Regions from separate parts of the Streptomyces sp. NPDC048644 genome, predicted to be linked through region 4. Evidence: riboswitches for the same ligand, from Rfam matches in the RefSeq annotation. Region 4 holds a riboswitch; each other region holds the start of a gene.

Evidence for each region. Region 4 has a riboswitch for cobalamin ahead of ACGFNI_RS11125 (ribonucleoside-diphosphate reductase subunit alpha). Riboswitches for the same ligand answer to the same signal wherever they lie in the genome.
Region 1: it holds a riboswitch for cobalamin, as region 4 does, so the genes downstream of both, ACGFNI_RS02485 (prenyltransferase/squalene oxidase repeat-containing protein) here and ACGFNI_RS11125 (ribonucleoside-diphosphate reductase subunit alpha) in region 4, are expected to answer to the same signal.
Region 2: it holds a riboswitch for cobalamin, as region 4 does, so the genes downstream of both, ACGFNI_RS18385 (CoA-acylating methylmalonate-semialdehyde dehydrogenase) here and ACGFNI_RS11125 (ribonucleoside-diphosphate reductase subunit alpha) in region 4, are expected to answer to the same signal.
Region 3: it holds a riboswitch for cobalamin, as region 4 does, so the genes downstream of both, metE (5-methyltetrahydropteroyltriglutamate--homocysteine S-methyltransferase) here and ACGFNI_RS11125 (ribonucleoside-diphosphate reductase subunit alpha) in region 4, are expected to answer to the same signal.

Annotation. Positions count from the first base shown of each region.
Region 1 covers NZ_JBICVO010000001.1:554,651-562,134, forward strand. Annotated here, with positions in the region: gene ACGFNI_RS02475 (aldehyde dehydrogenase) at 1-1,308, opposite strand, end outside; gene ACGFNI_RS02480 (MBL fold metallo-hydrolase) at 1,569-2,675, shown strand; cobalamin riboswitch at 2,818-2,985, shown strand; gene ACGFNI_RS02485 (prenyltransferase/squalene oxidase repeat-containing protein) at 3,164-4,432, shown strand; gene ACGFNI_RS02490 (SCO2322 family protein) at 4,432-5,094, shown strand; gene ACGFNI_RS02495 (CbiQ family ECF transporter T component) at 5,091-6,263, shown strand; gene ACGFNI_RS02500 (ABC transporter ATP-binding protein) at 6,260-7,484, shown strand, end outside.
Region 2 covers NZ_JBICVO010000007.1:268,716-276,199, reverse strand. Annotated here, with positions in the region: gene ACGFNI_RS18395 (hypothetical protein) at 1-1,309, opposite strand, end outside; gene ACGFNI_RS18390 (APC family permease) at 1,598-3,490, shown strand; cobalamin riboswitch at 3,573-3,748, shown strand; gene ACGFNI_RS18385 (CoA-acylating methylmalonate-semialdehyde dehydrogenase) at 3,947-5,446, shown strand; gene ACGFNI_RS18380 (acyl-CoA dehydrogenase family protein) at 5,443-6,597, shown strand; gene ACGFNI_RS18375 (enoyl-CoA hydratase/isomerase family protein) at 6,594-7,484, shown strand, end outside.
Region 3 covers NZ_JBICVO010000003.1:601,598-609,081, forward strand. Annotated here, with positions in the region: gene rsgA (ribosome small subunit-dependent GTPase A) at 1-332, opposite strand, end outside; gene ACGFNI_RS09625 (helix-turn-helix domain-containing protein) at 593-1,405, opposite strand; gene ACGFNI_RS09630 (MFS transporter) at 1,477-2,769, shown strand; cobalamin riboswitch at 2,819-3,002, shown strand; gene metE (5-methyltetrahydropteroyltriglutamate--homocysteine S-methyltransferase) at 3,172-5,496, shown strand; gene ACGFNI_RS09640 (acyltransferase family protein) at 5,569-6,804, opposite strand; gene ACGFNI_RS09645 (glycosyltransferase) at 6,801-7,484, opposite strand, start outside.
Region 4 covers NZ_JBICVO010000004.1:326,257-333,740, reverse strand. Annotated here, with positions in the region: gene ACGFNI_RS11140 (tetratricopeptide repeat protein) at 1-673, shown strand, start outside; gene def (peptide deformylase) at 785-1,429, shown strand; gene ACGFNI_RS11130 (ribonucleotide-diphosphate reductase subunit beta) at 1,502-2,623, opposite strand; gene ACGFNI_RS11125 (ribonucleoside-diphosphate reductase subunit alpha) at 2,623-5,061, opposite strand; cobalamin riboswitch at 5,219-5,379, opposite strand; gene ACGFNI_RS11120 (hypothetical protein) at 5,496-5,684, shown strand; gene mctP (monocarboxylate uptake permease MctP) at 5,715-7,385, opposite strand; gene ACGFNI_RS11110 (DUF3311 domain-containing protein) at 7,382-7,484, opposite strand, start outside.

The DNA.
Region 1 (7,484 bases), on a different contig from region 4:
GCCGGTGCGCACCTGCCGTGCGATGTCGATGCCGCGTTCGGTGTCGGCGGTCCACACCGAGCCGGACAGGCCGTATTCGGAGTCGTTGGCGATGCGGACCGCCTGCGCCTCGTCCTCGTAAGGCAGCAGGCAGATGACCGGGCCGAAGATCTCCTCGCGGGCGATCCGCATGGAGTTGTCGACGTCGCCGAAGAGCGTCGGCTCGACGTACCAGCCCGTCGGCTGTCCGGCCGGTTTGCCGCCGCCCGCAAGGACTTTGGCGCCTTCCTGCTGTCCGAGTGCGATGTAGTCGAGGGAGCGCTGCTGCTGGCGGCGGGCGACCAGCGGGCCGAGTTCGGTGGCCGGGTCCAGCGGGTCGCCGATGGTCAGCGCGTCGGCGGCGGCGGCGAACCGTTCGGCGATCTCGTCGTAGCGGGAGCGCGGTGCGAGGATCCGCGTCTGGGCCACGCACGCCTGGCCGTTGATCATCCAGGCGAACGGCACGATGCCGGCGACGGCCGCGTCCAGGTCGGCGTCCGGCAGGATGACCGCGGCGGATTTGCCGCCCAGTTCCAGCGTGACGCGGCTGAGGTTGCGGGCGGCGACCTCCATGACGCGGCGGCCGGCGGCGACCGATCCGGTGAACGACACCTTGTCGACACCGGGGTGCCCGACGAGGTATTCGCTGACCTCGCGGTCGGCGGGCAGGATCGACAGCACGCCGTCGGGCAGCCCCGCTTCGGTGGCGATCTCGGCGAGCAGGTACGCGTCGAGCGGCGTCTCGGGCGAGACCTTGAGGATCACCGAGCAGCCGGCCAGCAGGGCGGGCGCGAGTTTGGCCGCCGCGGTGAACTGCGGGACGTTCCAGGGGACCACGGCGGCGACCACTCCCGCCGCTTCCCGGCGGATCAGCAGCGGCCCGAGTATGCCGTCGCGGCGTTCCTCGAAGGGGTGGTCGGCGGCGACCTTCAGGGCCGCGTCCCAGACCAGCATCGCGGCGAGCGACTGCACCATGATCCCGGACGTGAGGGGGGTGCCGTTCTCGGCGCTGATGACCTTGGCGATCTCCTCGCTGCGGACCGCGAAGGCGTCCTTGATCCGGGTGATCACCGCGATCCGTTCGTCGAGCGGGGTGTTCGCCCAGACCCCGGAGTCGAAGGAGGTGCGGGCCGCGGTCACCGCGCGGTCGACGTCGGCCCGCGAGGCGTGCGGGACGCGGCCGATGACCTGTTCGGTGTGGGGTGAGACCACCTCGATCGTGTCGCGTCCTGCCGGATCGACCAGCTCACCACCGATGTAGAGCTTTCCGTACTCGACGAGGTCGCTCATCGCTGCCGCCTCCCGCGGATGGGCCGCCTTGGCCGCCTTGGCCGACCGGAACTGCCGCTCCCGCCGGTTCCTGACGCTGCATCAGAAACTGATACCACCTCCCCCGGGAGGAGTCCACGGCGAGAGCCGAATCCCTCCGCGCCGCCCGTACCGGCCACCCCGTTGCCGCCAACTCCGGCCCGGCAAAAGGCCACTTCACGCCGCACTGAAACCGGTTCTAGTTATAGTGGGCCGCCTGGCTGCGCCGAAAGGGGACCGGGATGACACGAGTGACCGACCACAAGGGCGGCGTGTGGAGCATCGCCGTCCCCATCCCCGACAACCCGCTCGGGCACACCCTCGTCCACCTCCTGGAGACCGACCGCGGCCCGGTCCTCGTCGACACCGGCTGGGACGACCCGGCCTCCTGGGACGCCCTCGTCGCCGGCGTCGCGGCCTGCGGCTTCGCCGTCCCTGACCTGCACGGCGTCCTGATCACCCACCATCACCCCGACCACCACGGCCTCTCCGCCGCCGTACGGGAGGCGTCCGGCGCCTGGATCGCGATGCACGAGGCGGACACGGACGTGGTCCGCCGCACCCGCGAGGCCGAACCGGGCCGCTGGCTCGACTACCTGACCGCGAAGCTCACCGCGTCCGGCGCCCCCGACGACCACCTGGCGCCGCTGCGCGCGGCCCGCGCCAGGAAGTCAGGCACCCGCGCGCTGCCCGCCCGCCGCCCCGCGCTGCCCGACCGTCCGATCGCACCCGGCGAGCTGCTCGACCTGCCCGGCCGCAGGCTGCGCGCCCTGTGGACACCGGGCCACACGCCGGGCCACGTCTGCCTGCACCTGGAGGAGGCACACCCGGGGCAGGCCGCCCCTGGCGAGCCGCGGGGCCCGGCGGGCGGCTTCGGGCGGCTGTTCTCCGGCGACCACCTGCTGCCCGGCATCACCCCGCACATCGGCCTGTACGAGGAGCCGGACGATGCGACGGTCACCGCCCCTCCCTCAAGCGCTCAGCTTCGTTCGAGCTGGGCAGATCCCCTCGGCGACTACCTCGCCTCCCTGGAGCGGGTCGCCCGCCTCGCGCCCGCCGAGGTGCTGCCCGCCCATCAGTACGCGTTCACCGACGCCGCGGGCCGCGCCAGGGAGCTGATCGCACACCACGAGGAACGGCTCGACGGGATCCACGCGCTGCTCGGCGAACCGCTGACCCCCTGGCAGCTGGCCGTGGCCATGGAGTGGAACCGGCCCTGGGAGCAGATCCCGCACGGTTCCCGGAACATCGCGGTGTCCGAGGCCGAGGCGCATCTGCGGCGCCTGGTGAAGCTCGGGCGGGCCGAGCAGCTGCCGGGCGCCGACCCGGTGCGGTTCCGCGCGATGTGACCGGGGCGGCGGCCCGCGGGCCCGGTGGGATGGGGTCTCCCCTGCTCGAACGAAGCTGAGAGCTTGGGATGGGGTCTCCCCTGCTCGAACGAAGCTGAGAGCTTGGGGAAGGGCCGCCGACGGCCGTGCCGTGGCGACCGCCCGCTAAAGTGTGCGGATAACTTCATCCGTGCCCGATCGGGGGAAGCCGGTGGAAATCCGGCGCTGACCCGCAACCGTCAGGGCGGGCCCGTCCCGCGCGCCGCAAGCACGCGCGCGCCGCACGGAGCCCGTACGAGCCGGAGCACCCGGTGGGGCACACCAAGGCTCCCGCCACCGGATCCGCCGCCCGCGGCCGGCCGGTGCGCGGCACCGTCGAGGTATACGGAGCTGAGCCCGGTGCCACCGCGTACGGTCACCACGGCCGCCGACGCGGCGGCCGGCCGAGCGTGGCTGCGTAGGGCGTGCCCGACCACCACCGCTGCGAACCGACCGAGAGGCACCGACCGATGGCCCCCATGGCCCCCTCCTTCGCCGTCCTGGCGCGCCGCGTGGCCGCCGCGCTGGCGGCTGCCGCCGTGCTGGGCAGCGCCGCCCCTGCCGCGTTCGCCGACTCTCCGCCGCCCGCCCCGAAGAAGCTGCCCGCTGGCCTGTACGGCTCCGGGGACGCGCAGTACGACGGGGTGTGGCGGCAGTCGCTCGCGCTGCTGGCCCAGCACACCGTGGGGGTGCGGCCTGCCGCGTCCGCCGTGGACTGGCTGGCGGGGCAGCAGTGCGCGGACGGCGCCTTCGCCGCGTTCCGCGCGGATCCGGCGAAGGCGTGTGACGCCAAGACGATGCGGGACACCAACCAGACGGCGGCTGCCGTGCAGGCGCTGGCCGCGCTCGGCGGGCACGACGAGGCCGTGCGCAAGGCGGTGGGCTGGCTGAAGTCGGTGCAGAACGACGACGGCGGCTGGCCTTCGATGGCCGGTTCGCCGAGCGACGCCAACTCCACGTCCGTGGTGATCGGTGCGCTGGCCGCGGCCGGTGAGCGTCCCGAGTCCGTGACGAAGGGCGGCAGGTCTCCGTACGAGGGGCTGCTCACCTTCCGGCTCGGCTGTGACGTGAAGGAGGGCGAGCGGGGCGCGTTCACCTTCCAGCTCAAGGGCGCGGCGGCGAACGCGGACGCGTCGGCGGCTGCGGCGACCGGCGCCCTGGGCAAGGGCTTCGTCGTCGGCCCGGCGGGCAAGGACGCCGGCGCGCCTGCGGCGCCGTCCTGCGAGGACGGCGGGAAGGCCGGCGCGGCGGACCGTAAGGAGGCCGCGGAAGGCGCGGACGCCTATCTCGTGGCGCAGCTCGGCAAGAACGGGCAGCACCTGCCGTCCGCGATGCCGGGGGCGGAGAAGCAGCCCGACGTGGGCAACACCGCCGACGCGGTGGTGGCGCTGGCCGCGGGCGGGCACCGCGCGGCGGCCCGCCAGCCGCTGGCGTGGCTGGAGAAGCACGGCGCGCCGTGGGCGAAGACGGGCGGCCCCGCGGCGTACGCGCAGTTGGTGTTCGCCGCGCACGCGACCGGCGCCGACCCGCGGGACTTCGGCGGTAAGGACCTGGTCGCGGGGCTCAACGCGACGGGCCCGAAGCCGGCCGGTGACGGGCAGTCCGTGTCGCCCGCCAAGGATCCGAAGGACACCGGGTCGGACGGCGGGTTCAGTGTGTGGTGGGTGATCGTGATCGGTCTCGCCGTGGGTGCCGGTATCGGCTTCCTGATCAGCGGCCGACGGAAGCGCGGGCTGTGATGCGGCGTACGCGCCTCGCCTGTGCCCTGCTGCTCGCGGCGGCCGTGACCGGTCTGGGCGCGGGCCCCGCCCAGGCGCAGGAGTACCGCTACTGGTCTTTCTGGGACGGTGACGGCGGGTCCTGGGCGTACGCCACGCAGGGCCCGGCCACGATGCGTCCGGCCGACGGCGCCGTCACCGGTTTCCGCTTCACCGTCAGCGCGGACTCGGCCGCCGCGGGCAAGCCACGTCCCGCGGCCGACTTCAAGGCGCTGTGTGCCGGTACGCAGGCGAAGGACGGGGCGAAGCGGGTCGGGGTCGTCATCGATTTCGGTACGGCGGCGGATGCGCCGAAGGGCGAGCAGCCGCCGGAGCCGCGCGAGGAGTGTGCCCGGGTGCCCGATGACGCGTCGGCGGGTGACGCGCTGGCGGCGGTGGCCACGTCGCTGCGGTACGACGCGCACGGGCTGCTGTGCGGCGTCGCGGACTATCCGAAGGCGGGGTGCGCGGAGCAGGTGAGCGGGTCGGGTGCGTCGGCCGGTGCGTCGCCGTCGTCGGAGAAGCCGGCTGCGGGTGCGGACGGGGACGGTGGTGGTCCTTCCGCCGGGCTGCTCGGCGGGATCGGCGTCGTCGTCGTGCTGGGTGTGGCCGCCGGGTGGCAGGCACGCCGCCGGCGCGGATGAGCGCCCCGCAGGCGACCCGCAGCACGGCCCTGCACGCGGGCGCGTGGTGGCTGTGGGCGCTCGGTCTCGCGACCGCCGCGTCCCGCACCACCAATCCGCTGCTGCTGTGCCTGCTGGTCGGCGTCGCGGGTTACGTCGTCGCGGTGCGCCGTACGGATGCGCCCTGGGCCCGTTCCTACGGAGCGTTCGTGAAGCTGGGGCTGCTGGTGCTCGGGATCCGGCTGGTCTTCGCCTTCCTGCTCGGTTCGCCGATTCCGGGGACGCACACGCTGGTGACGCTGCCCGAACTGCCGCTGCCCGACTGGGCGAAGGGGGTGCGCATCGGTGGCCGGGTCACCGCCGAGGGCATGGTCTTCGCGCTCTACGACGGTCTGAAGCTGGCCACGCTGCTCATCTGCGTCGGCGCGGCCAATGCGCTGGCGAATCCGGCGCGGCTGCTGAAGTCGCTGCCAGGCGCGCTGTACGAGGCGGGGGTCGCGGTGGTCGTCGCGATGACCTTCGCGCCGAATCTGGTCGCCGATGTGCAGCGGCTGCGGGCCGCCCGCCGGCTGCGCGGCCGTCCCGACCGTGGGGTCGCGGCGCTCCTCCAGGTGGGCCTGCCGGTGCTGGAGGGCGCGCTGGAGCGGTCGGTCGCGCTGGCCGCGGCGATGGACGCGCGTGGCTACGGCCGCACCGCGTATGTGCCGCGCGCGGTGCGGCACACCACCACCGTCCTGACCCTGGGCGGGCTGCTCGGGGTGTGCGTGGGGACGTACGGGCTGCTGGCCGACGCGGGTGCGGGTCTCGGGCTGCCGCTGCTGCTGGTGGGGCTCGCCGCGGCGCTGGCCGGGTTGTGGCTGGGCGGGCGCCGTACGGTGCGCACGCGTTACCGGCCGGAGCGGTGGGGGGTGCGCGCCTGGCTGGTGTCCGGTTCCGGGATCGCCGTCGCCGCGCTGATGATCGCGGCGAACGGCTATGCGCCCGGCGCGCTGCATCCGTCGGCGGTCCCGCTCACCGCGCCGCAACTGCCGCTGTGGCCCGCCCTGTCCGTGCTGGTGGGGCTGCTCCCCGCGTGGGTGGCACCGCTGCCTGCCGTGCCGGGCGGTGGGGCGGGCGCTGCGGGGTCCTGCGGGGCGCGGGTGTCGGTGTCCGGCCGGAGTGGCCGGCGGAAGAAGGAGTCTGCGCAGTGATCCGGTTCGAGCAGGTCTCGGTCAGCTACGACGGTGCGGCGCAGCCCGCGCTGCGTGGTATCGATCTGACCGTGCCCGAGGGCGAGTTGTGTCTTCTCGTCGGCCCTTCGGGTGTCGGCAAGTCGACGCTGCTGAACGCGGTCTGCGGGCTCGTGCCGCACTTCACCGGGGGCACCCTCAGCGGCCGGGTGACCGTCGCGGGGCGTGACACGCGTACCCATGCCCCGCGGGAACTGGCCGATGTCGTCGGCACGGTGGGCCAGGATCCGCTGGCGCATTTCGTCACCGACACCGTGGAGGACGAGCTCGCCTACGGGATGGAGTCGCTGGGCCTCGCCCCTGATGTGATGCGCCGCCGTGTCGAGGAGACGCTGGATCTGCTGGGGCTTGCCGGTCTCCGTGACCGTGCGCTGCCCACGTTGTCGGGCGGGCAGCAGCAGCGGGTGGCGATCGGCTCGGTGCTGACCGCGCACCCGCGGGTGCTGGTCCTGGACGAGCCGACGTCGGCGCTCGATCCGGCGGCGGCCGAGGAGGTGCTGGCCGTCCTTCAGCGGCTGGTGCACGATCTGGGCACGACGGTGCTGCTCGCCGAGCACCGTCTTGAGCGGGTGGTGCACTACGCGGACCAGGTCGTGCTGCTGCCGGCGCCGGGTGCGCCGCCCCGGCAGGGCGACCCCGCCGCGATCATGGCGGGCTCGCCCGTGCAGCCGCCGGTGGTCGCCCTCGGCGAGCTGGCGGGCTGGTCGCCGCTGCCGCTGTCGGTGCGCGACGCCAGGCGCCGGGCCGCTCCGCTGCGCGAGCGGCTGGCGGGGCTGGCCCCGGAGGCGGCGCCGGTCCGCATCGGGGCGGGTGCGGTGCCAGGACCGGTGGCGTCTGCTCCCGGTGCGCCGGAGCCGGGCCGGTCGGCCGGCCGGTGGTGGCGGCGCGGCACGGCGTCGCCCGATACCGCGCCCGCGCCCGCTTCCGGCGACGCGCACCCGCCCGCCGTCGTCTCGGCGCTGGCCGTCCGCCGCGGCAGGACCGAGGCGCTGCGCGCCGTGGACCTGACCGTGCGCGCCGGGGAGACGCTCGCGCTGATGGGCCGTAACGGTGCCGGCAAGTCGACGCTGCTGACCACTCTGGTGGGGATGCACGAGCCGTCGGCGGGCGGTGTGCGGGTCGGCGGCGTGGTTCCGCACCGCACCGCTCCCGGCGCGCTGCTGCGGCACGTCGGGCTGGTTC
Region 2 (7,484 bases), on a different contig from region 4:
GCCGGGAAGCGCAGCCGGCGTAGTACGCGAGGGGCACGGCCCGCTCGCCGCTGAGCGTGCACGGCGCCCGGATCCCGAGCCGGTGCAGCGCCGCGGCAGCCTGCGCGTAGGCAAGGCCCGTGGAGCGGCTGCCGGACGCGACGCGGCCGAGCACCTGGAACTGCACGCCGAGATGCCAGGCCAGCGCGACGGCGAGCACCGCACCGCACACCGCCCGCCGCACCGGCCGGCCCGCGGCGGTGCACAGGTGCACGACGCAGACCGCGACGGGCAGCGCCAGCAGCGCGTAGACCGGCAGCAGGAACCGGGGCGCGGCATAGCCGATCAGGAACAGGTAGGGGAAGGCCAGGGACGCCGCCACCGCGCAGGGCAGCACGACGGCCGCCGTCCGGTGTGCCCGGATCCCGGCCCGTACGCCACCGGCCGCGAGCAGCGGCAGCACGCACCACCACACGGCGGTGTACGGCGCGTCCCACGGCACGTCACAGGGCCGGCACAGAGTGTGCCCGGCCAGCGCCCGCACCTGGTCGTCGACGGCGAACTGCCAGCCGATGCCGCCCTGGATCTCACCGGCCCGGTGCAGCCGCGCGACCGGGCCCCCGTACCGCGTGTACGCCTCCACGATCCAGGACGCGCCGCCCACCAGCAGCCCGGCCGGGAGCGCGACGACCAGGGCCCGGCGGCGCAGGGCGGGCATCAGCAGGACGGCGACGGCGGCGGGCAGGGCCAGCCACAGCCCGTCGGCCGGCCGCATCAGCGTCACCACGGCCAGCGACCCGGCCACCCCTGCGGGCGCCGCCCGGTCGCCGGGGCCGCCACAGGCGCGCACCAGGTAGCCGGCAGCGGCCAGCGCCCCCAGGGCGCACCAGAGGTTCGGCATGGCCGCCGAGCCGTAGAACACGGTGGGCCACAGCCCGGCGAACAGGGCGCCGGCGCAGGCGAGTACCGGCGGGGCGAAGACCTTCCGCCACACCCACAGGGCGCCGAACAGTCCGGCCGACGACAGCACGGCGAGGTAGACCCGCAGCGCCGTCGTCGACGTGGTCAGGGCGGCGACCGGCGCCACCAGATAGGAGACACCGCGGGCCCGGGGCGCGCTGAAGAACGCGGCGGGCGCCTGGTGGCCGACCTGGCTGACGTAGACCGTCTCGTCCCAGCCCAGCTCCGAACCCGGTACCACCACGGCCAGTTGGACCAGGGCGAAGACGACGGCGACCGCGGCCGGCCACGGTGCGGCGCGGGCGGCACGGGAGCGCGCTCCGGGCGGGCCCGCGGGCCGCAGCGGACGCGGCGCCAGGCGTTCGTGCATGGCCGCTCCTCGCCGGGGCCCGGCCGTTCATCGGGTCGTCAGGGAGCCCCACGCTGCCCGAGGCGCGCGGGGCGGGCCAGCGCGCGGCTGCCATTGGGAGTAGCCGCGCGCCGGGGGAGGGCGGGGACGGCAGCCGGGTCGCGGGCGCTTTGGGCAGGTCAGGCGCCTGCCGCGCGTCAGGGATGCGTGAAGGCGGCGCCTGCTCGCGCCAAGAATCCGCAAGGGGCCGGGCTCCGGCGCCGCGGGCGGCACACGCTGGGCCGACCCGCACAGAAGGAGCTCCGCCCGATGTCCGTGCCGACCACCGAGGCCGTGCCGCCACCCGATCCCGAACCGTCACGCCCCGCCCCGCCGTTGCCGTCGCCCGGTGCTGCGGCCCGTACCGCGCCGGTGGCCGATCCGGGCGCGCGGCACCGGCTCACCGCGATCACCGGCCTGGCGGCGCTCTCGCTGGACGCGATGGCATCGGTGGCGTACGGGCCCGAGGCCATCGCCCTGGTCCTGGCCGCCGCGGGCGCCCGCGGGCTCGGCTTCACCCTGCCGGTCACCGTCGCGATCGTCGTACTCCTCGCGGTGCTGGTCGCCTCCTACCGGCAGGTCATCGCCGCGTTCCCGGACGGCGGCGGCAGTTACGCGGTCGCCACCGCCTACCTGGGGCGCCGGGCAGGACTGGTGGCCGCCGCCTCGCTCGTCCTCGACTACGTGCTCAACGCCGCGGTGGCAGTCACCGCCGGTGTCGCGGCCCTGACCTCCGCCTTTCCCGCCCTGTACGACGACCGCCAGTGGCTCTGCCTGGCCGTGCTCGCGGTCATCACCGCGCTGAACCTGCGCGGGATCGCCGACTCGGCGCGTGCCTTCGTCCTGCCCACCGTCGTCTTCGTCGGCTCGATCCTGGTGCTGATCGTCGTCGGCCTGTTCCGCAGCCACCCGGTGAGCATGGAGTCGGCCGCGGGGCACGCGCCGGTGCTCACCGGCGACGCGGCGTCGGTCGGCGCCCTGCTCCTGCTGAAGGCGTTCGCCTCCGGCTGTTCGGCGCTGACCGGGGTCGAGGCCATCGCCAACGCCGTGCCGTCCTTCCGCGCCCCGGCCGCCCGCCGGGCCCGTCGGGCCGAGGCCGCGCTCGGGGCGCTGCTGGGTGTCATGCTGATCGGCCTGTCGGTGCTGATCTCCCGCTTCTCGCTCCAGCCGGCCGAGGGCGTCACCGTACTCGCGCAGCTCGCGGACGCGTCACTGGGTCACCACACCGCCTTCTACATCGTGCAGTTCGCGACCACCGCGCTGCTCGCGCTGTCCGCGAACACGTCCTTCGGCGGGCTGCCTGTGCTGCTGAAGCTGCTCGCACGTGACCACTATCTGCCGCATGTCTTCGGCCTGCGCGCGGACCGGCAGGTGCACCGACACGGCGTCCTGGCCCTGGCGCTGGTCGCCGCGGGGCTGCTGGTGCTGTCCGGCGGCGACACCCGCACCCTCGTACCGCTCTTCGCGATCGGCGTGTTCGTCGGCTTCACCCTCGCCCAGGCGGGCATGGTCCGCCACTGGCAGCGGGTGCGCGGCCCGCGGTGGGCGGGCAAGGCGTTGCTGAACGGGTTCGGCGCCCTGCTCACCGGCGTCAGCGCCGTCGTCGTCACCGCCACCAAACTCCCCGACGGCGCCTGGCTGATCGTCCTCGCCCTGCCCTCCCTGGTGGCGGTCTTCGCGCTGATCCGCCGCGCCTACGACCGGATCGGCGAGCGGATCGGTGTGGGCCGGATCCCCGGACCTCCGTGCCGGGAGCGCTCGTTGGTGGTCGTACCGGTCTCCTCGCTGACCCGCCTCACCCGTGACGCGCTGTCCGCCGCCGTCTCGATGGGCGAAGAGGTCCACGCCGTCACGGTCGCCCACACCGACGCCGACGACCGGGCGGGGGCCGCGGCGCTGGAGGCGGACTGGGCGCGCTGGAGCCCCGGTGTCCCGCTGCTGCGGCTGTACTCCGACCGCCGGGACCTGGGGCGCCCCATCGCCGCGTACGTCAGGGACCTGGGCGCCGCCCACCCCACCGCCCGGATCACCGTCCTGATCCCCGAGACCGAACCGGCGCGGCCGTGGCAGCGGCTGCTGCACAACCAGCGCGGCGCGGTGGTCGCCCGTGCCGTACGCCGTGGCACGAACGCGGGGATCTGCCGGTTGCGGCTGCGGAGTTGAGGGACGGCGGCCGTCCGGAAAGAGGGGTGCGGGCCGCCGAGATCACCAAGGGGGGTGGACTTACTAGGACGTCCAACTATATGTTCATGGACAAGCCCGCGGTGCAGGGAAGCCGGTGTGAATCCGGCGCGGTCCCGCCACTGTGACCGGGGAGTTCGTCCTCGCAGGACACGCCACTGACGAGCCAGATGTCGGGAAGGCACGAGGACGGGCGCTGATCCGGGAGTCAGGATACCGGCCGCGGGGTGTTCCGTGTTGTCCACGAGGATGGAGCAGACACGCATGGCACCGGTGCGTACCCACGACCCTGGTGATCCGGCGCACCCGGCGGCACTCCCCGCCCGGTGACGGTTCTTCGCCCCCGCGTTCCAGCCGTTCCGGCGGCGCGCCCACCCGCGCCCGCCGCCGGACCGCTCTGCGCCATCCCCGGATCTCACCTGACGAGAGCAGGCATCCATGGTCCGTGAACTGACCCACTTCATCGGCGGCAAGCACCTCCCGGGAACCTCGGGCGCCCACGCCGACGTGTACGACCCCAACACCGGTCGCGTGCAGGCGAGGACGCCGCTGGCCGACCGCGCCGAGACCGAGGCGGCCATCGCCGACGCGGCACGGGCCCAGCAGACGTGGGGCGAATGGAACCCGCAGCGCCGCGCCCGCGTCCTGCTGCGGTTCCTCCAACTCGTCGACGCCGAGAAGGACTCACTCGCCCGGCTGCTGTCATCCGAACACGGCAAGACCGTCCCCGACGCGCACGGCGACATCCAACGCGGCCTGGAGGTCGTCGAGTTCGCGGCCGGCATCCCGCACCTGCTCAAGGGCGAGTTCAGCGACAACGCGGGCAGCGGCATCGACGTCCACTCGCTGCGCCGCCCGCTCGGCGTCACCGCCGGCATCACCCCGTTCAACTTCCCCGCGATGATTCCGCTCTGGAAGGCCGCCCCAGCAATCGCCTGCGGCAACTCCTTCGTGCTCAAGCCGTCCGAACGCGACCCGTCGGTACCGCTGCGGCTCGCCGAACTCTTCCTGGAGGCGGGCCTGCCGCCCGGTGTGCTCAACGTCGTCAACGGCGGCAAGGAGGCGGTGGACACCCTCGTGAAGGATCCGCGCGTCCAGGCGCTCGGCTTCGTCGGATCCACGCCCGTCGCCGCGCACCTCTACGCCGCTGCCGCCGCGCAGGGCAAGCGCGCCCAGTGCTTCGGCGGCGCCAAGAACCACCTGATCGTGATGCCGGACGCGGACCTCGACCAGGCCGTCGAGGCGCTGATCGGCGCCGGATTCGGCTCTGCGGGGGAGCGCTGCATGGCGATCTCCGTCGCCGTACCGGTGGGGGAGGAGACCGCCGACGCGCTGGTCGCCCGGCTCAAGGAACGGATCGCCTCCCTGCGCATCGGCACGTCCGACGACCCGGACGCCGACTTCGGCCCGCTGGTCTGCAGGGAAGCCGTCGACCGGGTCCGCGAATACGTCGCGTCCGGCGTCCGGGAAGGAGCCGAACTCGTCGTCGACGGGCGGGACTTCAGCCTCCCGGGACACGAGGACGGCTTCTTCGCCGGCGCCTCGCTCTTCGACCGCGTCACCCCGGCCATGCGGATCTACCAGGAAGAGATCTTCGGCCCCGTCCTGTCCGTCGTACGCGCCGCCGACTACGAGGAGGCGCTGCGGCTCCCCACCGAGCACCCCTACGGCAACGGCGTCGCGATCTTCACCAGGGACGGCGACACCGCGCGGGACTTCACCCGCCGGGTGGAGACCGGCATGATCGGGGTCAACGTCCCCATCCCGGTGCCCGTCGCCTACCACACCTTCGGCGGCTGGAAGCGCTCCGGATTCGGCGACCTCAACCAGCACGGACCGGACGCCATCCGCTTCTACACCCGCACCAAGACCGTCACCTCGCGCTGGCCGTCAGGGGTCAAGGAAAGCGCGAACTTCACCCTGCCGACCATGGGATGAGCGCCGTGACGACCTCCCTGACCGCAGACCAACTCGCCCTCCACCAGGTCACCCTGGACTTCGCGGCGGAACACCTCGCCCCGCACGCCGTCGCCTGGGACCAGGACAAACACTTCCCGCTCGACGTCATCGGCAAGGCGGCAGGACTCGGGCTCGGCGGTGTCTACGTCCGCGAGGAATCCGGCGGCTCCGGGCTCTCCCGCACCGACGGCGTCCTGATCTTCGAAGCGCTGGCCACCGGCTGCCCCTCCATCGCCGGCTATCTCTCCATCCACAACATGGTCGCCTGGATGATCGACCACTACGGCGACGCGGCCCAGCGCGCCGGCCGGCTGCCCGGACTCCTCTCCCTCGACGAACCGGCCAGCTACTGCCTGACCGAACCCGGCGCGGGCTCCGACGCCGCAGCCCTGCGCACCCGCGCCGTACCCGACGGCGACGGCTATGTGCTGACCGGCGTGAAACAGTTCATCTCCGGTGCCGGTGCCTCCCACCTCTACCTCGTGATGGCCCGCACCGGAGGCGAAGGACCCCGCGGCATCTCCGCCTTCCTCGTCGAACGGGACGACCCCGGCCTGTCGTTCGGGACCAATGAGAAGAAGATGGGCTGGAACGCCCAGCCGACCCGCCAGGTGATCCTCGACGGTGTCAGGCTGCCCGCGGGCCGCAGGCTCGGCGCGGAGGGCGACGGCTTCCGGATCGCCATGAACGGCCTCAACGGCGGCCGGCTCGGCATCGCGGCCTGCTCGCTCGGCGGCGCCCAGAGCGCCCTGGACCGCAGTCTGACCCACCTCGCGGACCGGGAGGCGTTCGGCGCGCGGCTGCTGGACGCGCAGGCGCTCCAGTTCCGGCTCGCCGACATGGCGACCGAACTGTCGGCGGCCCGTGCCCTGCTGCACCAGGCCGCGCAGGCGCTGGACCGCGGCGACGCACAGGCGCCCCAACTGTGCGCGATGGCCAAGCGGTTCGCCACCGACACCGGCTACTCCGTCGCCGACCGCGCGCTCCAACTGCACGGCGGATACGGCTACTTGGCCGAGTACGGCATCGAGAAGATCGTCCGGGACCTCCGCGTCCACCAAATCCTGGAAGGAACCAACGAGATCATGCGCCTCATCGTGGCCCGCGGTCTGACAGGGGCCGCCCGATGACCCGCGGCACCCACCCGGACGACACGGTCCTGCTGCACACCCAAGGGCGCGCCGGATACCTCGTACTCAACCGCCCCAAGGCCCTCAACTCCCTCACCCACGACATGGTCGGCCGCATCGACGACACGCTCACCCTTTGGGAGAAGGACCCGGCGATCGAAACCGTCGTGATCAGCGGCGCCGGTGACCGCGGCCTGTGCGCGGGCGGCGACATCCGCGCCATCCACGACGACGCGCGCACCGGCGGCACCGCGTCCGCCGGGTTCTGGCGCGACGAATACCGCCTCAACGCCCGCATCGCCCGCTACCCCAAGCCCTACGTCGCCCTCATGGACGGCATCGTGATGGGCGGCGGCGTCGGGATCTCCGCGCACGGCAGCGTGCGGATCGTCACCGAACGCTCCCGGATCGCCATGCCCGAGACCGGCATCGGCTTCGTCCCCGACGTCGGCGGCACCTACCTGCTGGCGCTGGCACCGGGCCGGCTGGGCACCCACCTCGCCCTCACCGGTACGCCGGTCGGCGCCGCGGACGCCCTGCGGTGCGGGCTCGCCGACCACTTCGTCCCGGCGGACCGGCTGACCGCCCTCGGTGCGGACCTCGCCGACGCGCCGGTGCGGGAGGTCCTGCCGCGGTACGTCGCCGAACCGCCGGCCGGCGTGCTCGACGGCGCGCGGCACTGGATCGACCACTGCTACGCGGCCGACACCGTCGAGGAGATCCACGCCCGGCTGCTCGGCAGCGGCGAGCCCGAGGCCGAACGGGCCGCCGCCGCCCTGCGCACCAAGTCGCCCACCTCGCTGAAGATCACCCTGCGCGCGCTGCGCGAGGCCCCGGGGCTCGGCCCTCTGGAACGAGTCCTGGAACAGGAGTACCGCATCGCGTGC
Region 3 (7,484 bases), on a different contig from region 4:
AACGCCGTCCGCCGGGGCAGCAACTCCCGTACGACACCGTCGACATGCTCGCCGCTCAGGCCGTTCTCCAGGTCGATCAGCGCCCAGTCGCCGGTGCACGGCACCCGCATCGGGTCGCCGGTCGCCACCAGCGCGGTGTCGGCCAGGACGGTGCGGACGCCGTCGCCATCGGCCACGACGGCGTCCACCCGCCCGCGCTCCACGCGGATGATGCGGCCGGGCACGTACCCCTGCCCGGCGTGGGGGAGGAAACTCTGCGCGAAACCGTCGTCCCAGCCGTACGAAGACAGCGTGCGGGCCGACGTGTCCGGTGAAGCAGACAGGAAATTCAAGGGAAACCCTTCACAAGGGCGGCCCCGGCACCCCGCGCGGCGCGGGGGAAGAAAAGGGTCGAAGTCTCAGCCGGAGGCCACGGAAGCGGAACTGATGCTCTTCCGGGTACGGGCAGCGCCCGTTGTCACCACAGTCATCGGTCACACCTCCTGGTCCGTTCACGGCCTGGCACGGCGGCCGGGCGGTGGCCTCCGTGCGGAACGGCTTCACCGTAGCCCGGCCGTCGACGGGGCGCCAACGATTTTTGCGGAGGCCGCCGTCAGCGGTCGCCTGGCCCGTCGGTGGCTGCCTGGCCCGCGCGATCGGCGAAGTAGGCCGTGGGGGTGGTGCCGAGGGCGCGGCGGAACATCGCGATGAAGGCGCTGGGGGTGGCGTAGCCGAGGCGGGCGGCGACGGCCGTGACCGGGGTGCCCGTGGCGAGCAGGGTGACCGCGCGGACGAGCCTGGCCTGCTGCACCCAGTGGGCCGGGCTCATCCCCGTCGCCGCGGTGAACCTGCGGTGCAGGGTGCGCGGGCTCAGGTGGGCGACGGCCGCGGCGTCCGCGGTCGTCCAGCGGTCGCCCGGATCCCGCCGGATCGCCTCGCAGAGCGCGTCGAGCCGCGGGTCGTCCGGCGCCGGCAGATGCAGCGCGGGGACCGGGTGCGGGACGAGTTGGAGGAGCAGCAGCTCCATGACCTTGCCGTCCCTGCCGTCGCGGTCGTACACGAGGGGGATGCGGGTCGCCTCGTCGATGAGTTCGCGCAGCAGCGGGGAGACCGCGACGACGGTGGGGGTCGTCGGCAACTGCCCGACGGCCTGCGGCAGGAGATAGAGGGTGCGCATGGCGACGGCGCCCGCGCAGGTCATCGCGTGGGTCAGGCCGGCCGGGATCCAGACGCCGCGGGTGGCGGGTGCCACCCACAGGCCGTAGTCGGTGGCGACGGTGATGGCCCCGGTGGTGCCGTAGATCAGCTGGGCGCGGCGGTGGTGGTGCGGCGGGATGTGATGGCCGTCCGGGAGGTCGCGTGCCATCGCGGCGAGCGGCCTCGGAACGTGCTGGTAGTCGTCGCGGTGCTCGCTCTTTCCGTACATGGCACATTCTCGACAGACGATGGCAGGACAACGAAAGTATGCCGGGAGGCGGCGGCTTAGCGTCGGGTCATGTGAGCGATTCCTCCTCCCCTCCCCCTGTCAGGTACCGGCCCCGCCTCCGTCGCGGCGGCGGCACGGCGGCGCTGCCCGCGCCCGGGATCCCCGGGCCGAGCCGGGCGCTGATCTGGCTGCTGGCGGCCACCAGCGCCGTCACGGCGGCCAACGTCTATCTCAACCAGCCGCTGCTGGGCGCCGTGGCGGCGTCCCTGGGCGCCGGCCCCGATACCCTCGGGGCCGTCCCCACCGCCACCCAACTCGGGTACGCGGCGGGCATCTTGCTGCTCGTACCGGCGGGCGACAGTCACGACAGGCGGCGGCTGATCCTCTGGCTGGGCACGGCCTCCGCCCTGGCGCTCGCCGTGTGCGCGGTGTCCCCTTCGGTGTGGTGCCTGATCGTCGCGAGCTTCGCCGTGGGCCTGCTGTCGCCGGTCCCGCAGCTGGTCACGCCGCTCGCGGTGGCCCTGGCCGACCGGGCGGACGGCGGGGACGGCGGGCGGGGCGCGGGCCGCGGGCGCATCATCGGCACCGTGCAGGGCGGGCTGCTGGTGGGTGTGCTCGCCTCCCGCGCCTACTCAGGTTCCTTCGCCGAACTGGCCGGGTGGCGCGCCGTGTACGGCTGTTCCTGTGTACTCACCCTGCTGCTCGTCCTCGTACTGCGGCGGGCGCTGCCGTCCGTCCCCGCGACCGGCACCGCCCCCTACCGCGCCACGCTCGCCTCGCTCCCGCGGCTCTTTCGCACCCTCCCGCTGGTCCGGCTGATCACGGTCTCCGGCGCGCTGGTGGGGATCGCGTTCGGTGCCTTCTGGACGACGCTGACGTTCCTGCTCCAGCAGCACTTCCGGCTCGGCCCGACCGGGATCGGTCTGTTCGGCCTGGTGGCCGCGGCCAGCGCGCTCGCCTCGCCGTACGCCGGGCGGCTGGCCGACCGCATCGGCCGCCGCGGCGCGCTGGCCGCCCTGGTCGGCCTGGTCATCGCGGGCTGGCTGCTCCTGCTGCCGGGCGGCGGCGATCTGTGGTGGCTGACCGCCGGGGTGATCGTCCTGGACGTCGGGGTCTGGGGCAGCCAAGCGGCCTGCCAGGCGGCCCTGTTCACCCTCGAACCGGCGATCCACAACCGTCTCAACACCCTCTACTTCACCTTCCGTTTCCTGGGGATCGCCCTCGGGTCGCTGTGCGGGACGCTGGCCTGGGCAGCGGGCGGCTGGCCGGCGGTGGTGGCCACCGGCACCGCCGCGGCGCTGGCCGGCCTGCTCGTCGGACTGCTGCCTGGCAGCGGGTGTCCCACCTCACGTTCCGGCATCTGAACGGCACTGTCCGGATACCCGGCCGAGCCCATAGGCTGGGCGGTGCAGCTGGTTCGCCCTGTCCGCCAGGCAGGCGCGTCGCAAGAGGGAACCCGGTGGGAATCCGGGACTGCCCCGCAGCGGTGAACGGGAACGACCGCCGTCATACGCACTGGCCCCGAACGGGGCCGGGAAGCGACGGCCAGTAGGTGTCTGCCCGAGGCAGACGTGCCCGTGAGTCCGAAGACCTGCCACTGCCCGCGCGCGGCCTCGTGCGCGGTGATCCCGGTGACCTCGTGGGCGGGTCGGCGTACGTAATCAGGCGGGCACAGGCGCGTTGGGCGCCGCCCGCCGGGTTCGGCACCCTTCGCGCCCGTGACCACACCGGGGTCGCATGGAGAGACACTCGCGAAGGAGAGTTCCGTGACCAGCAAGTCCGCAGCCGCGGCAGCACGGGCCACCGTGCACGGCTACCCCCGCCAGGGTCAGCACCGGGAACTGAAGAAGGCCATCGAGGGCTACTGGAAGGGCCAGGTCACCGCCGACGCGCTGCGCGGCACGGCGGCCGGGCTGCGCCGCCACCACTGGCAGCAACTGGCCGACGCCGGCATCGACGAGGTGCCCACCGGCGACTTCTCGTACTACGACCACGTGCTGGACACCAGCGTCATGGTCGGCGCGATCCCCGCCCGCCACCGGGACGCGGTGGCCGCCGACGCACTGGACGGCTATTTCGCGATGGCCCGCGGCAACCAGGAGGTGGCGCCGCTGGAGATGACCAAGTGGTTCGACACCAACTACCACTATCTGGTACCGGAGTTGGGGCCCGATACGGTCTTCGCCGCGGACGCCACGCGGCAGGTCGCCGAGTTCAAGGAGGCCGCCGCGCTGGGCCTGACCGGGCGCCCGGTCCTGGTCGGCCCGGTCACCTACCTGCTGCTGGCCAAGCCCGCGCCCGGCGTCGACGCCGGCTTCGAGCCGCTGACCCTGCTCGACCGGCTGCTGCCCGTCTACGCCGAGGTACTCGCCGACCTGCGGGCCGCGGGCGCCGACTGGGTGCAGCTTGACGAGCCGGCCCTGGTGCAGGACCGCACGTCGGCCGAACTGAACGCAGCCGCCCGCGCCTACCGCGATCTGGGGGCGCTCACCGACCGTCCGAAGCTGCTGGTCGCCTCCTACTTCGACCGCCTGGGAGACGCCCTCCCCATCCTGGCCAAGGCGCCGGTGGACGGCCTGGCGCTCGACTTCACCGACGCGGCGGCTGCCAACCTCGACGCGCTGGCGGGCGTCGGCGGGCTGCCTGGCAAGCGCCTGGTGGCCGGAGTGGTCAACGGCCGCAACATCTGGATCAACGACCTGGAGAAGTCGCTGTCCACCCTCGGCACCCTGCTCGGCCTCGCCGACCGGGTCGACGTGGCCGCGTCCTGCTCCCTCCTGCACGTGCCGCTCGACGCCGCCGCCGAACGCGACATCGACCCGCAGATCGTCCGCTGGCTGGCCTTCGCCAAGCAGAAGACCGCGGAGCTGGTGACTTTGGCACGGGGCCTGTCACAGGGCACCGACACCATCGCCGCCGAACTCGCCGCCAACCGCGCCGACCTGTCCTCCCGTGCCCACTCCGCCCTCACCCACGACCCGGCCGTACGCGCCCGCGCCGCCGCCGTCACCGACGCGGACGTCCACCGCTCGGCGCCGTACCCCGACCGTGCCGCCGCCCAGCGCTCCCACCTCGGGCTTCCGCCGCTGCCGACCACCACCATCGGCTCGTTCCCGCAGACCGCCGAGCTGCGCACGGCCCGCGCCGACCTGCGCGCCGGGCGGATCGACTCCGCCGCGTACGAGGAGCGGATCGCCACGGAGATCCGCGAGGTACTGGCCTTCCAGGAGAAGGCCGGGATCGATGTCCTGGTGCACGGCGAACCCGAACGCAACGACATGGTCCAGTACTTCGCCGAGCAGCTCACCGGCTACCTCGCCACCCGGCACGGCTGGGTCCAGTCCTACGGCACCCGCTACGTCAGGCCGCCGGTCCTGGCCGGCGACATCTCGCGGCCCGAGCCGATGACGGTCCGGTGGACGACGTACGCCCAGTCGGTCACCGACCGGCCGGTCAAGGGCATGCTCACCGGCCCTGTCACCATGCTCGCCTGGTCCTTCGTCCGCGACGACCAGCCGCTCGCCGACACCGCACGCCAGGTGGCGCTGGCGCTGCGCGACGAGGTGGGCGACCTGGAGGCGAACGGCACGTCGGTGATCCAGGTCGACGAGCCCGCGCTGCGCGAGACGCTGCCGCTGCGGGCCGCTGACCGCGCCGGCTACCTGGCCTGGGCCACCGAGGCGTTCCGGCTGACCACCGGCGGGGTGCGTCCCGACACCCAGATCCACACCCACATGTGCTACGCGGAGTTCGGCGACATCGTCCAGGCCATCGACGACCTCGACGCGGACGTCATCAGCCTCGAAGCCGCCCGCTCCCACATGCAGGTCGCCCGCGAACTGGCCGCACACGGCTACCCGCGCGAGGCCGGGCCCGGCGTCTACGACATCCACTCGCCCCGCATTCCGGACGCCGACGAGGTGACCGCGCTGCTGCGCAAGGGACTTGAGGCCATTCCCCCCGAGCGGCTGTGGGTCAATCCGGACTGCGGCCTGAAGACCCGCGGCTGGGCCGAGGTCCGCACCTCGCTGGAGAACCTCGTCACCGCCGCCCGTACGGTGCGCGGCGGGCTGTCCGGCACGGCCTCCTGACACCCGCGCCTCCGGGCCCTGCGGCTCACAGGGCCCGGAGGCGCGCAACTCCCTTGTCCGGGACGCCGGTTCCTACGACGCCTGGCGGGCCGCCTCCGGGTAGAAGTCCCGGGGGCGGCCACGGGAGTCCTTGAGGCGGCCCAGCAGGCTCGCCGGGTACTCCAGCAGCCAGTAGCTGAGCACCGCGACCGGCAGCGCGACGGCCGCCACGATCAGCAGCGCCGGCAGGAAGCCCGCCTGGTCGGTGGGGAGCAGTCCCGCCTTGTGGAGCTGGAGCATGACCGGCTCGTGCCAGATGAAGAGGCTGTAGCTGACCAGGCCCACGGCGGAGAGCCAACGGGCCGTCAGCATCCGGTTCCAGAAGCTCTTCCGCCGTACGTGCACGGTGCCGAAGAGGAGCAGCAGCCACAGCGCCGAGGTCAGCGGGTGGTAGAAGGTGAAGGCGGCGTTCTCCGGGGTGGAGAACAGCGACAGGCAGTACAGACCGGCGACGGCGGCGGCGCAGAGCGGCAGCGCGACGCGCCTGCCGAGGCGGCCCCGCTTCCCCAGCGCGGCCATCAGTACGGCGAGCCCCATGCCGGCCGCGAAGCCGCCGAACCTGGCCTGCGGGCCGAAGTAGACCGCCCAGTCGGTGTGCGGCACGCCGTACCCGTAGTGGGCGACGGCGATCCAGGCGAACGGCACGGCGTACAGCGTCAGGCAGCCCGCCGCGCACACCGCCACCCGGGTCCGCCGCTGCCGCAGCGGGCGGCAGGCGCGTACCGCCGGCGGCCCGATCGCCACCAGGACGAGATAGAAGCAGACCTCCAGGGACAGTGACCAGGTGGGGCCGAGGGTGTAGAAGATCCGGTGCTGGTCGAAGACGTGCGTGAAGGTGAGGTGTTCGGCCAGGTCACGCCAGTCGCCCGGCAGCGTCGGGTTGCGGCTCGCCCAGACCACGAGCACCGCGAGGGCGTACAGCGGCAGGATCCGGATCGCGCGCCGGAAGAGGAAGACCCGGGCGGGCCGGATCGAGCGTCCGTCGATCGCCGCGCGGGCGTAGGACAGCGTCAGCAGGTACGCCGACATCACGAAGAACAGGTCGATGATCTCGAACGAGAAGGCGGCGCCGATCAGCGGGTTGTCCACCGGCGGGTGGCTGCCGGCCGCGTCGTAGCGGTAGTACTGCTGCCAGACGTGGAAGATCAGCGTGCTCAGCGCCGCCAGGCCGCGCAGGCCGTCGATGTCGGATGCGCGGCTGCGGGCCGGTGCGCCCTCGGGCGGGCGCGCCGGGGCCGCCGGGGGGCGGGTGGCGGTTTCGGTGCTCATCGCCGCGCCACCGCCTTGACCGCCGCGCGCGGGGTGACCCGCCACTGCCGGTCGCCCAGCGCCTCTTTGAGGTGGGCCTGCCGGGCCACCATGTTCTTGAAGTGGCTGTAGAAGACGGTCGAGACGAGCAGGTACGACCAGAACCACGGGCTACGGCCGCGCAGTTCGGGCACCGCGAGCCGCCAGGCGAAGAGCGCCTGCACGGGTCCTGCCGCCACGGTGAGGAGCATGGCCAGGAGGCAGACCGGCACCGCCCAGTCGAGGTGCGTCAGGCCGCCGGCCCGCCAGGCGGAGTAGGCCAGGACCGGCAGGATCTGGAGGGTCAGCCACGGCTGCACCTCGCGCCAGCCGAGCAGGACGAGCAGGCCGAGCTTCTGGCGGGCGGTGAAGGCGGGCGAACGCAGCCCGCTCCACAGGTGTTTGAGCGAGACCTGGAGCCAGCCCTGTGCCCAGCGGGAGCGCTGGTTCCACAGTGCCTTGAGTGTGGTGGGCGCCAGTTCGCGGGAGAGCAGGGTGCGGTCGACGGCGAACCTGGCGCCCTCGCCGAGCGCCCGCAGCGTCGAGTCGATGTCCTCGGTCAGCATCGAACCGTGCATCCGGGTGCGGGCCAGCAGGTCGGTGCGCCAGAAGCCGTTCGAGCCGCCGAAGACGCCGAAGCCGTACAGCCGGGTCCTGCCGGG
Region 4 (7,484 bases):
CCGCGCCTGGCAGGCGTACGGCCTGCGGGTGCCCGCCGACGGCTCACCGTCCGGCGAACCGGTCGGTATGGCCCTGGGCAGCGCAGCCGTCCGCCTCTCGCCCGAGGGCGAGGCCGAGGTGGTCTGGGGCCGCCGGCTGGATCCGGCGCGCATCGAGGTGCTGTCGATCCCGCTGCCGTCCTCCGGGCGGCGCTGGGGCGAGGTCGTGCTGCACGACGGCGTCCCGCACGGCGAGCGGACGACCGCGGCCGGGCCTTCCTACCCGGTGTTCGACGAGATCGAGCTGTGGGCGCCGTCGCCGGTGCCCACCTGGGTCGTCCTCCTGGAGGCGGCCACCGAGGCGGACCGGGACGCCCTGGAGCGGCTTGCCGCCGACGCGGGGTTCGCCGCCGAGGACTGGTCGTCGTCGGTGCGGCTGCTGTGCCGTACCTGCTCGGAGAGCCGGATGCCGAGCGACGAGGGCGACGGCGAGCACCTCGATCCGCACGACCACAGCGAACCGGGGCATCCCGGGCCGCTGGGGCACCGGACCGCGGGCTCCGGTTCGCTGTGGGTACCGGAGCGTGAATGCGGCATAGCGGCGCCCGCCGCGCTGGTGCGCGGGCTGCTGGACGGCTGGGTCGCGGACAGCCCGGACAGCCGGGAGTGGCGGGATCTCGAAGAGGTCTGCTGAGGGCACAGGGCGCCTCCCCGTAGGCTGTAGGGCGTGTCGCGACGTCCTGCCGGGCTCGCGGCCCTGCCTCAGGGCGACCAGTCAAGGTTTTAGGGAAGGCGTACGGCGGAGATGGCCCAGCAGCCTGTGTTTGATCAAGACGGTGAGCAGCGCGTGGACGACGAGTTCATCGATGACACGACGGATGCGGAGCAGCGGGAGAGCGCCCACCGCGAGCGTGGCACCTCGCGGCCGATCACGGTCGTCGGCAATCCGGTGCTCCACAAGGAGTGCAAGGACGTCACGGAGTTCGGTGACGAGCTGGCACAGCTGATCGACGACATGTTCGCCAGCCAGCGCACCGCCGAGGGCGTCGGCCTGGCCGCCAACCAGATCGGCGTGGACCTGAAGGTCTTCGTCTACGACTGCCTCGACGACAGCGGCGTCCGGCACGTCGGCGCGGTCTGCAACCCCGTCCTGGACGAGCTGCCTGCCCCGCGCCGGGTGCTGGACGACTCCAACGAGGGCTGCCTGTCCGTGCCCGGCGCCTACGCCGAGCTGGCCCGCCCCGACTACGCCGTGGTGCGCGGCCAGGACGCCCAGGGCAACCCGATCGCGGTCCAGGGCACCGGCTACTTCGCGCGCTGCCTCCAGCACGAGACCGACCACCTCTACGGCTACCTCTACATCGACCGGCTGTCCAAGCGGGACCGCAAGGACGCGCTCAAGCAGATGGCCGAGCAGGAGCCGCGCTACCCCGTCGTCGCCAACGACTGAGCCCCGCGCCCAGCAGCGCGATGCCCTCCTGCCGCACGGCCGCGGCAGGAGGGCATCGGTGTCTGCGGACTCCTAGAACTCGTCGTCGAAGGAGACCGAGCCCTCGACGGCGACCTGGTAGGCCGACGCCCGGCGCTCGAAGAAGTTCGTCAGCTCCTGGACGTTCTGGAGCTCCATGAAGGAGAACGGGTTCTCCGAGCCGTAGACGGGCGGGAAGCCGAGCCGCTGGAGGCGCTGGTCGGCGACGCACTGGAGGTACTCGCGCATCGACTCGGTGTTCATGCCGGGCAGCCCGTCGCCGCACAGGTCGCGGCCGAACTGGAGCTCCGCCTCGACGGCTTCCTTGAGCATGTCGGTGACCTGCTGCTCCAGCGCGTCGTCGAAGAGGTCGGGCTCCTCGGCGCGGACCGTGTCGACGACCTCGAACGCGAAGTTCATGTGCATGGTCTCGTCACGGAACACCCAGTTGGTGCCGGTCGCCAGGCCGTGCAGCAGGCCGCGCGAGCGGAACCAGTAGACGTAGGCGAACGCCCCGTAGAAGAACAGCCCCTCGATGCAGGCGGCGAAGCAGATGAGGTTCAGCAGGAAGCGGCGGCGGTCGGCCTTGCTCTCCAACTGGTCGATCTTCTCGACCGAGTCCATCCACTTGAAGCAGAACTGCGCCTTCTCCCGGATGGACGGGATGTTCTCCACGGCCGCGAAGGCGGCGGCGCGGTCCTCCGGGTCGGGGAGGTAGGTGTCCAGCAGCGTCAGATAGAACTGGACGTGCACGGCCTCCTCGAAGAGCTGCCGCGACAAGTACAGCCGCGCTTCGGGGGAGTTGATGTGCTTGTAGAGCGTCAGCACCAGGTTGTTGGCGACGATCGAGTCGCCGGTCGCGAAGAACGCCACCAGCCGGCCGATCATGTGCTGCTCGCCCGGCGAGAGCTTCGCCAGGTCGGCGACGTCGGAGTGGAGGTCGACCTCCTCCACGGTCCAGGTGTTCTTGATCGCGTCGCGGTAGCGGTCGTAGAAGTCCGGGTACCGCATGGGCCGCAGCGTCAGCTCGAAGCCCGGGTCGAGGAGGTTCTTGGTGCCGGTGGCGGGGCCGTTGCCGTTGGCGGTGGTTTCCGGAGCGGTGGTTTCGGGGGTGGTGGGGCTTTCGGCGCGCAGCGCCGTCGTTGAGGGGCGGTGGTCGGGCGACGGGTTGGGCATTACTGGCAGGCCTCGCAGGACTCGGGGTTTTCCAGGGAGCAGGCGACCGCGTCGGGGTCGGTGGCCTGCTGCGGTACGGGGACGGGGGTGACGGCGGCGGTGCCGCGGGCCGACTGCGCGATCCGGGTCGCCGGACGGGAGCGCAGGTAGTACGTGGTCTTGATGCCGCGCTTCCAGGCGTAGGCGTACATCGAGCTGAGCTTGCCGATGGTCGGCGACGCCATGAAGAGGTTCAGCGACTGGCTCTGGTCGAGGTAGGGCGTACGGGCCGCGGCCATGTCGATCAGCGCGCGCTGCGGGACCTCCCAGGCGGTGCGGTACAGCGCGCGGATCTCCTCGGGGATCCACGCGACGTCCTGCACCGAGCCGTTGGCCTCGCGCAGCGCGTCACGGGTCCGCGCGTCCCACAGGCCCAGCGCCTTCAACTCCTCGATCAGGTAGGCGTTCACCTGGAGGAACTCGCCCGACAGGGTCTCGCGCTTGAAGAGGTTGGAGACCTGCGGCTCGATGCACTCGTAGACGCCGGCGATGGAGGCGATGGTCGCGGTCGGCGCGATGGCCAGGAGGAGCGAGTTGCGCATGCCGGTCGTGGCGATCCGGGCGCGCAGCGCCTCCCAGCGGTCCGCCCAGCGGGGCTCGGCGTTCGGGTAGTGGTCGGGGTGCAGCACTCCGCGGGCGGTACGCGTCGCGGACCACGCCGGGTGCGGGCCGTGCCGCTCGGCGAGATCGGCGGACGCCTCGTAGGCGGCGAGCATGATGCGCTCGGAGATCCGGGTGGACAGCTCCGTCGCCTCGGCGGAGTCGAAGGGCAGCCGCAGCCGGAAGAAGACGTCCTGGAGGCCCATCAGGCCCAGACCGACCGGCCGCCAGCGGGAGTTGGAGGCGCCGGCCTGCTCGGTCGGGTAGAAGTTGATGTCCACGACCCGGTCGAGGAAGGCGACGGCGGTGCGGACGGTGGCGTCCAGCCGCTCCCAGTCCATCTCGCCGTTCTCACCCAGGTGAGCCGCGAGGTTGACCGACCCGAGGTTGCAGACCGCGGTCTCCCCGTCGTCCGTCACCTCCAGGATCTCGGTGCACAGGTTGGACGAGTGCACGACCTTGCCGGGCTCGGCGGTCTGGTTGGCGGTGCGGTTGGCGGCGTCCTTGAACGTCATCCAGCCGTTGCCGGTCTGCGCGAGGGTCCGCATCATCCGGGCGTAGAGCACCCGCGCCGGGATCTGCTTCAGGGCGCGGCCGTCGGCCTCCGCCTTGCGGTACGCGGCGTCGAACGCGTCGCCCCACAGGTCGACCAGCTCCGGCGCGTCGGACGGCGAGAACAGCGACCAGTCGGCGTCCGCCTCCACCCGGCGCATGAACTCGTCCGGGATCCAGTGCGCGATGTTCAGGTTGTGGGTGCGCCTGGCCTCCTCGCCGGTGTTGTCGCGCAGCTCCAGGAATTCCTCGATGTCCGCGTGCCACGTCTCCAGGTAGACGCAGGCCGCGCCCTTGCGCCGGCCGCCCTGGTTCACGGCGGCCACCGAGGCGTCCAGGGTCCGCAGGAACGGCACGATGCCGTTGGAGTGGCCGTTGGTGCCCCGGATCAGCGAACCGCGCGCCCGGATACGGGAGTAGGAGAGGCCGATGCCGCCGGCGTGCTTGGAGAGCCTGGCGACCTGGTGGTAGCGGTCGTAGATCGAGTCCAGCTCGTCCAGCGGGGAGTCCAGCAGGTAGCAGGAGGACATCTGCGGGTGGCGGGTGCCGGAGTTGAAGAGGGTGGGGGAGGAGGGGAGGTAGGACAGCGAGCTGGTCAGCCGGTACAGCTCGGCGACGTCGTCGAGCGCCGCCACCGAGTCGTTCTCGGCGAGACCGCAGGCCACCCGCAGCAGGAAGTGCTGCGGGGTCTCGATGACCTGGCGGGTGGTGGGGTGCCGCAGCAGATAGCGCGAGTGCAGGGTGCGCAGACCGAAGTAGCCGAAGCGGTCGTCGGCACCGTCCGCGAGCGCCTTCTCGACCAGCGCGTCCAGGCGGGCCGCGTGGCTGCGGACGAACGCGGCGGTCCGGTCGGCGATCAGGCCCTCGCGGTGGCCGACCTCGACGGAGGCGGAGAACGCCACGGAGCCCTGGCCCGCGGCCTCTTCGGCGATGGCGAGGGTGAGCAGCCGCGCGGCGAGCTTGGAGTACTGCGGCTCGTCGCCGATCAGGCCGGCCGCCGCGTCGATGGCCAGGGTGCGCAGCTCGGCCTCGTCGGAGCCGGGGTGCCGGCCGCGGAGCGCGGCGGCGGCCACCTTGCCGGGGTCGGTCGCGGTGAGGTCGGCGGTCAGCTCGGTCAGGGTGCGCAGCAGGGCGGTGCCAGGGGCGTCGTCGGCGTGTTGGGGGCGGCCGTCCGCGGTGGGGAGCGTGGCCGCCTCGGGCGATCCGGCCTCGGCGGCTGTCGCGGACTCCGTTGGCGCGATGGTCACGTGGTGCTCTCCCTCACTCGGCGGGGGCCGGGAGGGGCGGTGCGCGACGGCCGCACGCGGGCATGCGGCACCCCGGACACACGGGGCGCGGGCACACCGCGCGGCGTCCACCGGCCCATCCCTCGGGGCCCGGACGTATCGACGTCCGCGCCGATGGCGGCGCGGGCGTACTGTCGGCAGGTCTTCGGACTCACAGGTGCGCACGACAGGCGGTGAAGCGATGTCTGCGCATACGTACACCGTTGCGGGACAGTTCCGGACTCACACCGGATTCCCCTGCGGCGACAGCGAGCACGAGCATACATGTGGGGGTGCCACCTCGTGCGCACCCCCACATCTAGTGAGTCGTGTGTGATCGCGCGGTGTCTGTCAGTGGCCCCCGCTATCGTCGTTCCCACGTTCCCCGCACTGCGACGACAGCAGGAGGAGGCCCCATGGCCGCGCTCGCCGACCGGCCGCACATCACGCTCCCTGAGCATTTCGAAGAGGCCGCCCGGATAGTCGAGCGGGCGGAGGAGGGCGTGCGGCTGGAACTCATCGGCGGGATAGAGCTGACCTCGGGCGGACGGCCCGTCGCGTCCGCCCCGGTACGGCGACGGGCCGCCGCGTCCGGAGGGACGTGACGGCCCGTGCGGGTGCCGGAGGGGCCGGGGTCAGTGGCCGCTCGCCGAACCCACTGCTGCGGGCGGCAGTTCGGGGCTGACGGCCTTGTCGCCGACGTCCGCGGTGTAGTCCCCGGGGCTGGTCTCGTCGACGCCGTCAGGTGCCTTCAGGGCCCGCAGGACGAAGGTCAGCACGACCGTCACCAGGACGTTGAGCACGATCGCGGTCAGGCCGATGTAGCCGATCTGGCCGATGCCGGGGATCTCGGCGTTGGAGCCGCCGAAGTGCGCCTGCGTCGGGCTGGCCACGCCGTATGCCGCGAGCGTGCCGTAGACCATGCCGACCGCCCAGCCGGCCAGCAGCGCCCAGCGGTGGAACCAGCGGGTGAACAGGCCGCCGACCAGCGACGGCATGGTCTGCAGGATCCAGATGCCGCCCAGCAGCTGGAAGTTGATCGCCACGGTCTTGTCCATGCCCAGGACGAAGATCAGCGCGCCGACCTTCACGAGCAGCGAGACGAGCTTGGCGACCTTGTGCTCCTGCGCCGGGGTGGCGTGCGGCTTGATGAAGTCCTTGTAGACGTTGCGGGTGAAGAGGTTGGCCGCCGCGATGGACATGATGGCGGCGGGCACCAGCGCGCCGATCCCGATAGCGGCGAACGCCACGCCGGAGAACCAGCTCGGGAACATGTCCTCGAACAGCTGCGGGATCGCCAGCTGCGCGTTGCCGTGGGTGTCCGTGCCCGCCTTGATCGCCATGAAGCCGAGCAGCGCGAGGAAGCCCAGCATGAGCGAGTACAGCGGCAGGATGGTGGTGTTGCGGCGGATCACGTTACGGCTGCGGGACGACAGCGTCGCGGTGATCGAGTGCGGATACATGAACAGCGCGAGCGCCGAGCCGAGCGCCAGAGTGGCGTACGCCCACTGGTTATGGGGGCCGCTGGCCAGCTCACCGCGCGGCTTGCCGGTCGGCCCCGGCTCGGCGAACGCCTTGCCCGCCGCGTCGAAGATGGCGTCGAAACCGCCGAGTTTGATCGGGATGTAGATGATGGCGACGGCGATGACCAGGTAGATCAGCCCGTCCTTGACGAACGCGATCAGCGCCGGCGCCCGCAGGCCCGATGAGTAGGTGTACGCGGCCAGCACCGCGAACGCGATCAGCAGCGGCAGGTCCTTGACGAACCAGTTGGTGTTCTCGCCGCCGCCGACGCCCATCACGTCCAGGACGGCCTGGATGCCGACCAGTTGGAGTGCGATGTACGGCATCGTCGCCAGGATGCCGGTGAGCGCGATGGCCAGCGACAGGCCCTTCGAGCCGAACCGGCCGCGCACGAAGTCGGAGGTGGTGACGTAGCCGTGCTTGTGCGAGACCGACCAGAGACGGGGCAGGAAGGTGAAGATCAGCGGGTACACGAGGATCGTGTAGGGGACGGCGAAGAAGCCGGCCGCGCCCGCGGCGTAGATGGCCGCCGGGACGGCCACGAAGGTGTAAGCGGTGTAGAGGTCGCCGCCGAGCAGGAACCACGTCACCCAGGTGCCGAAACTCCGGCCGCCCAGGCCCCACTCGTCGAGGTTGGCTGACTGCTCGGCCTTGCGCCAGCGGGCGGCGAGGAAGCCCATGACCGTGACGGCCACGAAGAAGAAGATGAAGACGGCCAGCGCGATGCCGTTGACGCCGTCCGTGCCGGCCGCGGCCAGGGCGGCGGATGGGGTGGTGGTCATGTCGCCGCACCGCCCTTGCGGATCCGCTGCTCACGCTGGACCAGCTTGTACGCGGTCATCGTGAGCACGGTCGAGATCAGCACCCACAGCATCTGGTAC